One region of the Escherichia sp. TC-EC600-tetX4 genome, then DNA from elsewhere that is predicted to be linked to it. Evidence: predicted binding sites of a transcription regulator. Region 1 holds the regulator's gene; the other holds the start of a gene.
What was found. The regulator Fur, encoded in region 1, represses iron uptake genes when iron is present. The targets are predictions, from matches to a motif close to ATAATAATGAGAACNACTATCAA.
Positions count from the first base shown of each region.

Region 2: the regulator Fur is predicted to act here: its motif matches at 1,397-1,419, upstream of bfd (bacterioferritin-associated ferredoxin).

Region 1 is NZ_CP079924.1:3,167,148-3,170,569, reverse strand. It holds gene chiP (chitoporin) at 1-1,227, shown strand, start outside; gene chiQ (ChiQ/YbfN family lipoprotein) at 1,277-1,603, shown strand; gene fur (ferric iron uptake transcriptional regulator) at 1,687-2,133, opposite strand; gene uof (fur leader peptide) at 2,126-2,212, opposite strand; gene fldA (flavodoxin FldA) at 2,422-2,952, opposite strand; gene ybfE (LexA regulated protein) at 3,092-3,385, opposite strand.
Region 2 is NZ_CP079924.1:414,684-418,105, reverse strand. It holds gene gspO (prepilin peptidase GspO) at 1-594, shown strand, start outside; gene bfr (bacterioferritin) at 623-1,099, opposite strand; gene bfd (bacterioferritin-associated ferredoxin) at 1,171-1,365, opposite strand; gene chiA (bifunctional chitinase/lysozyme) at 1,534-3,422, opposite strand, start outside.

The DNA.
Region 1 (3,422 bases):
GACAAATACAAAACCAACCTTTCTCACTCCACCTGGAATGCCAACCTCGATTTTCAGTCCGGTTATGCTGCTGATATGTTCGGCCTTGATATTGCTGCGTTTACGGCGATTGAAATGGCGGAAAACGGCGACAGCTCCCACCCGAACGAAATCGCGTTTTCAAAAAGTAATAAAGCCTATGACGAAGACTGGTCCGGCGACAAAAGCGGTATAAGCCTGTATAAAGCTGCGGCCAAATTTAAATACGGTCCGGTTTGGGCGAGGGCAGGTTACATTCAGCCAACTGGTCAAACGCTGTTAGCGCCGCACTGGAGCTTTATGCCAGGTACTTATCAGGGGGCGGAAGCCGGGGCGAATTTTGATTACGGCGATGCTGGTGCGTTGAGTTTCTCCTACATGTGGACCAACGAATACAAAGCGCCGTGGCATCTGGAAATGGATGAGTTTTATCAGAACGATAAAACCACCAAAGTTGATTATCTGCACTCCTTTGGGGCGAAATACGACTTCAAAAATAACTTCGTACTGGAAGCGGCATTTGGTCAGGCGGAAGGGTATATCGATCAATATTTTGCCAAAGCCAGCTACAAATTTGATATCGCCGGTAGCCCGTTAACCACCAGCTACCAGTTCTACGGTACCCGAGATAAAGTTGACGATCGCAGCGTCAACGACCTTTATGACGGCACCGCCTGGCTGCAAGCGTTGACCTTTGGTTACCGGGCGGCTGACGTAGTGGATTTGCGCCTCGAAGGCACCTGGGTTAAGGCTGACGGTCAGCAGGGATACTTCCTGCAACGTATGACTCCAACCTACGCTTCCTCAAACGGTCGCCTGGATATCTGGTGGGATAACCGTTCTGACTTCAACGCCAACGGCGAAAAAGCGGTCTTCTTCGGTGCGATGTATGACCTGAAAAACTGGAATCTTCCAGGCTTCGCCATCGGCGCTTCCTACGTTTACGCATGGGATGCTAAACCTGCGACCTGGCAGAGCAATCCGGATGCGTACTACGACAAAAACCGGACTATTGAAGAGTCTGCCTACAGCCTGGATGCGGTCTATACCATTCAGGACGGTCGCGCCAAAGGCACGATGTTCAAACTGCATTTCACCGAATACGACAACCACTCCGACATCCCAAGCTGGGGCGGTGGTTACGGCAACATCTTCCAGGATGAGCGTGACGTGAAATTTATGGTAATCGCACCATTCACCATCTTCTGATGCCCGACGCGGCAGGTTTTGTGCCTGCCGCACGTTTGAGGAATTTGCTATGAAAAAACTGATTCTCATCGCCATAATGGCATCGGGGCTGGTAGCTTGTGCGCAATCAACCGCGCCACAGGAAGACAGTCGTCTGAAAGAGGCATACAGCGCCTGTATCAACACCGCACAAGGTTCGCCAGAAAAAATTGAAGCCTGCCAGAGCGTGTTAAACGTGCTGAAGAAAGAGAAACAACATCAGCAGTTTGCCGACCAGGAAAGTGTACGCGTACTGGATTATCAGCAGTGTCTGCGTGCAACGCAAACCGGAAATGATCAGGCGGTGAAAGCCGATTGTGATAAAGTCTGGCAGGAAATACGCAGTAATAACAAATAAGTGAGAGCTGTAACTCTCGCTTTTCTTATTTCCCTTGCATAAAAAAGCCAACCCGCAGGTTGGCTTTTCTCGTTCAGGCTGGCTTATTTGCCTTCGTGCGCATGTTCATCTTCGCGGCAATCGCCTTCGGCACAGTGACCGTAAAGATAGAGACTGTGGTTAGTCAGGCGAATGCCATGTTTTGCGGCAATTTCACGCTGACGCGCTTCGATGGAATCATCACTAAATTCGATAACCTTGCCGCAGTCGAGGCAGATCAGGTGATCGTGGTGATGTTGCTGTGTCAGTTCAAATACGGATTTACCGCCTTCAAAATTGTGGCGGGTGACGATACCAGCGTCGTCAAACTGGTTCAGTACGCGATATACCGTAGCCAGACCAATTTCTTCACCCATATCGATCAGACGTTTGTATAAATCTTCCGCACTGACGTGATGGTTGTCCGGCTCCTGAAGAACTTCCAGGATTTTTAAACGAGGAAGCGTTACTTTCAGGCCAGCTTTCTTTAGGGCGGTATTGTTATCAGTCATGCGGAATCTGTCCTGTTACTAAGCGGTTCACTTCATTAGAAGAAGTGACAGAATTTGCTCTTGAGATAATGCGTATCATTATAGAATTGCCACGCCTAAATGAAAACCACAAGTCCCTGGCAAATATTGTTAATAAAAACGTGGCACAGCTTACATTTACAACGGCAAGGCCACTTGAACACCGGGACATTGTACAGGTACAACAGCAAAAGTTACAAATTTGTAGCAATTATTTTGATTGGCATTATCTATTAATACGGCGTAGACATGAGTCTACGCCGCATCACATCAGGCATTGAGAATTTCGTCGAGATGCAACTCTTCAGAAATCTGTTTAACCCATTTTTCTACACGTTCAGCGGTCAGTTCCGGCTGACGGTCTTCGTCGATAGCCAGACCGACAAAGTGGTCGTCATCTGCCAGACCTTTTGATGCTTCGAAATGATAGCCCGCAGTTGGCCAGTGACCAACGATGGTTGCACCGCGCGGTTCAATGATGTCGCGGATGGTGCCCAATGCGTCGCAGAAATATTCGGCGTAATCTTCCTGGTCACCACAACCAAACAGCGCAACCAGTTTGCCGTTGAAATCAATCTCTTCGAGAGTCGGGAAGAAGTCATCCCAGTCACACTGCGCTTCGCCGTAATACCAGGTTGGGATGCCCAGCAGCAGAATGTCATAAGCTTCCAGATCTTCTTTGCTGCTTTTTGCAATGTCATGGACATCGGCAACGTCTTTACCAAGCTGTTTTTGAATCATTTTTGCGATATTTTCGGTATTACCGGTGTCGCTGCCGAAAAAGATGCCAGTGATAGCCATGAGTGAAATAACCTCTTGAAACTTATTGAAATGGGGGTGGAAAATTGCCCACGGATAAAGGCAATCATAGCAGAACAGGCAGTCTTGCGGAATCAGCAAACGAGCAGGACTGCACACTGTGCTACATGAAAGTGGAAATTTAAACGATGCCCTGACTACGCAGCGCCGCCAGTTGCTGCATTAACATCTCTTCGATCAGTTCGCTACGGCTCATATTGCGCGACTCCGCCAGCTCGTTCAGCGCCTCGACAGCTTCCGCGTTCAGCTTCAGTTCGACACGCTTAAGGCCACGTACTTTGTCGCGTTTTAGCTGGTTGCGTTTATTAATACGCAGCTGTTCATCGCGCGAAAGCGGATTAGTTTTCGGTCGTCCCGGTCGACGCTCGTGCGCGAACAGATCTAATGTCGTACGGTCCGTTTGTTCTTTGGCCATGATCTTGGTGACTTCGGGGGAAACAATCAGCCAGGCC
Region 2 (3,422 bases), 1.8 Mb from region 1:
TTGGAGGATAAAACGGCGTTAACGTTTCGCCAGGTATTGGTTCATTTCAGGCAAAAAAAATATGCCTGGCATGATACAGTGCCCCTGATACTTTGTGTTGCTGCTGCTATCGCCTGCGCCCTGGCACCTTTCACGCCCATCGTGACTGGCGCACTCTTTCTCTATTTCTGTTTCGTACTCACGCTCAGTGTTATTGATTTTCGCACTCAGCTCCTGCCCGACAAACTCACCTTACCGCTGCTCTGGCTTGGCTTGGTATTTAATGCGCAGTATGGATTAATTGATTTACATGATGCGGTTTACGGCGCGGTAGCGGGCTATGGGGTGCTGTGGTGTGTTTACTGGGGCGTCTGGTTAGTTTGTCACAAAGAGGGATTGGGCTACGGTGATTTCAAGCTACTGGCCGCTGCAGGCGCATGGTGTGGCTGGCAAACGTTGCCAATGATACTGCTGATTGCCTCGCTGGGTGGCATTGGTTACGCCATCGTTTCACAACTTCTGCAACGCCGGACTATAACCACTATCGCATTCGGCCCGTGGCTTGCGCTCGGCAGCATGATAAACCTGGGGTATCTGGCCTGGATCTCTTATTAACCGGGAGGGTTCTCCCTCCCGACACGGCTCAACCTTCTTCGCGGATCTGTGCTTGCAGATAATTTTGCAGGCCCATCTTCTGAATCAGATCAAGTTCCGTTTCCAGCCAGTCGATATGGCCTTCTTCATCACGCAAAATTTCTATCATCATATCGCGGCTGACGTAATCATGAACGCTATCGGCATAACCAATTGCCTCACGCAAATTCTTCGCGCCATCCAGCTCAAGTGCCAGATCAGAACGCAGCATTTCCTCAACATCTTCACCAATGTTCAGTTTGCCCAGGTCCTGTAAGTTTGGAAGACCTTCCAGAAAAAGAATGCGCTCAATATAACGATCGGCGTGTTTCATCTCATCAATGGATTCATGATACTCCACATCATTGAGACGTTTGAGACCCCAGTTTTTAAACATTCGGGCATGGAGAAAGTACTGATTGATTGCGACAAGCTCATTTCCCAACAGTTTGTTGAGATAATTTATAACTTTAGTATCACCTTTCATTTTTTGACTCCTTCGCTTCCACTCTTTGAAGAGTAGAACGGCTTACGAGTAAGTCAAAAAACACACTCCGTTTATGCGGACTCCTTAAACTCCGGCAGCTGCATTAATTCATCCTCCATCACTTCACGCGCGGCCCGGACACATTTACCGCACTGATTGCCGACCGGAATAAATTTTTTTAATTGCTGGAACGAGTGAGGGGAAAACTGGCGCACAGCCTGACGAATTTTTTTATCGCTGATACCATTACAAAGACAAACGTACATAGAGACTCCCGTATACTTTCTTCAAAAATAAATGAAAATAGTTCTTATTTCAATTACGGAAAGACTCTTTTTTAAGCAAAGAATAGAAATATGAATAAAAATAATGGGCTACCAAAAGTAGCCCATTGACAAAAAATGCGGCGATACTGGAAGGTATCGCCAACACATTTATTGCTTAGTAAACGGCGCGAAGATTTCGCTAAATGCGTACTTCGGTGCCTGTTCTTTAGTCAGGCCGTGGAATTCCGGAGACAGGTTAGTGCCGCCCGGCAGGTCGCGCGCGATTGACCAGATACCAACCATACCGAGATTACGCTTCTGCGCATCCTGCATGACCAGACGAGCATCAGAGAGATAGAACACCTCGCCCTGAACGTCGTTCACGCCAACCATCGGCGTGGTACCCATCATAGCGTCAATTTCTGCATCGCTCTTATTGGGATGGAGGCCTTTCAATTGTGAATGCAGGTTGGCAATCGCAGACGTTGCACACTTACCGTGAATGTTCTGGCCTTCGGTATTTGCAGACTGACAAATCGCGTTACCGTAGTCCATTGTCATCACGTTCACACCCGCCAGCTCAACACCTTTCGCTTTGGCATCGCTCAGGACATTCATCCCTTCCGGCGTCAGGCCAGTCGGCAGAATTGGCAAGGTGTACCAGATAGCAATATCTTTGCCTTCTGACTTCCATTTATCCTGCACTTTCTTCACAGCAAGGTTACGACGTTCAATAGATGCCTGATCCGCAACCCAGGTGCCTTCGATATCGAAGTCCAGGACTTTGAGGTTCAGGTTATCAACGATGTCATAATAATGCTGCATCAGATCGTCTACGTTCTTACAGGAAGCAGCCAGCGGAGCGTTGTTAGCACCACCGATAGACAGCATCACATCGCCGCCAGCCTCACGCAGAGCTTTGATTTTGCTGTACTGAGCGTAATTCTGCATACCGTAAGCGGTACCCCATGTCGGCAGACAGGTGTTCGCATCTTTACTCACCACAAACGCCAGCGTGAAGTGGTTGACGTTATGATTCTTAGCCAGCGCAGCCAGATCCGGGATCGTATTCAGCGTAAAGTCGACATACGGTGCATAAACGTGTTTCGGCCACGCTTTCTTCGGCGTACCTACGCGCTCTTTGGTTCCGGTCCAGTCAACAAAAACACGCCACGGGTTGCTGTCAGAAGGAGAAACTTTCTGCACTTTACTCTGAGAAATGTAGTTCACACCGTTAAAGCGAATCAGCGTATCGCTGGCATAAAGCGTTTCTGGATTAAACTGCGGCGCATTATTCAGCTCTTCGTTGCTATAGCTCTGAGCCTTACCTAACGGCTTCCACGGGCGGCTATTGCTACCGGTGGCGTTTTGGTTCGCCACCAGAGCAGGGTTGTCACTTTGCGTCCAGAACAGCGCTTCATAAGCCTGCCCATCAACAACAACGCGATCACCTTTCACGTACACAGTGGATGCGGACCATGCTTTCGCCGGTTCGTATTTCTTCCACGGGTTATCGCCGCCCGGGACAAAGCCCCATGCGTCTTGATCGACAGAAGTTTTATAATGTGCATCGTTATAATCTACGATGCTGTCCGCGCTGTACGCTTTGCTGGCCTGGAAACCATCCGCAACAATGACGCCGCCGTTATCAATTTCACAGGTAGTCGGGTTACCGTACTGACTCAATTCCGCAGCGGTAGCTGTACGCTCGAGACGCCATGGGTTATTGGAGTTTTCAGCGCTGGTACCCCGTGGGCAATCTTTAGACCCAACCCACCAGGCGTTCTTGTAAACATTACCATTGAAAATAACATGGTAAATTTCGCTACCTTCCTGGCCGCTCCACGCTTGCAATGAGTAATCGTTAACGCTATCCGCTGGTGTTGATGGCTCGCTGTTATCCGGAGTTGGGGTCACCGGTGTTTCCGGAGTTGGATCAACCGGAGTCACAGCACCGCCATTATTATCCGGCTTAACGGAACAGGAGCCAGGGTTACCATACTGGCTGATTTCTGTTGCCGTTGCCGCGCGAACATAACGCCATGGGTTACTGGCAT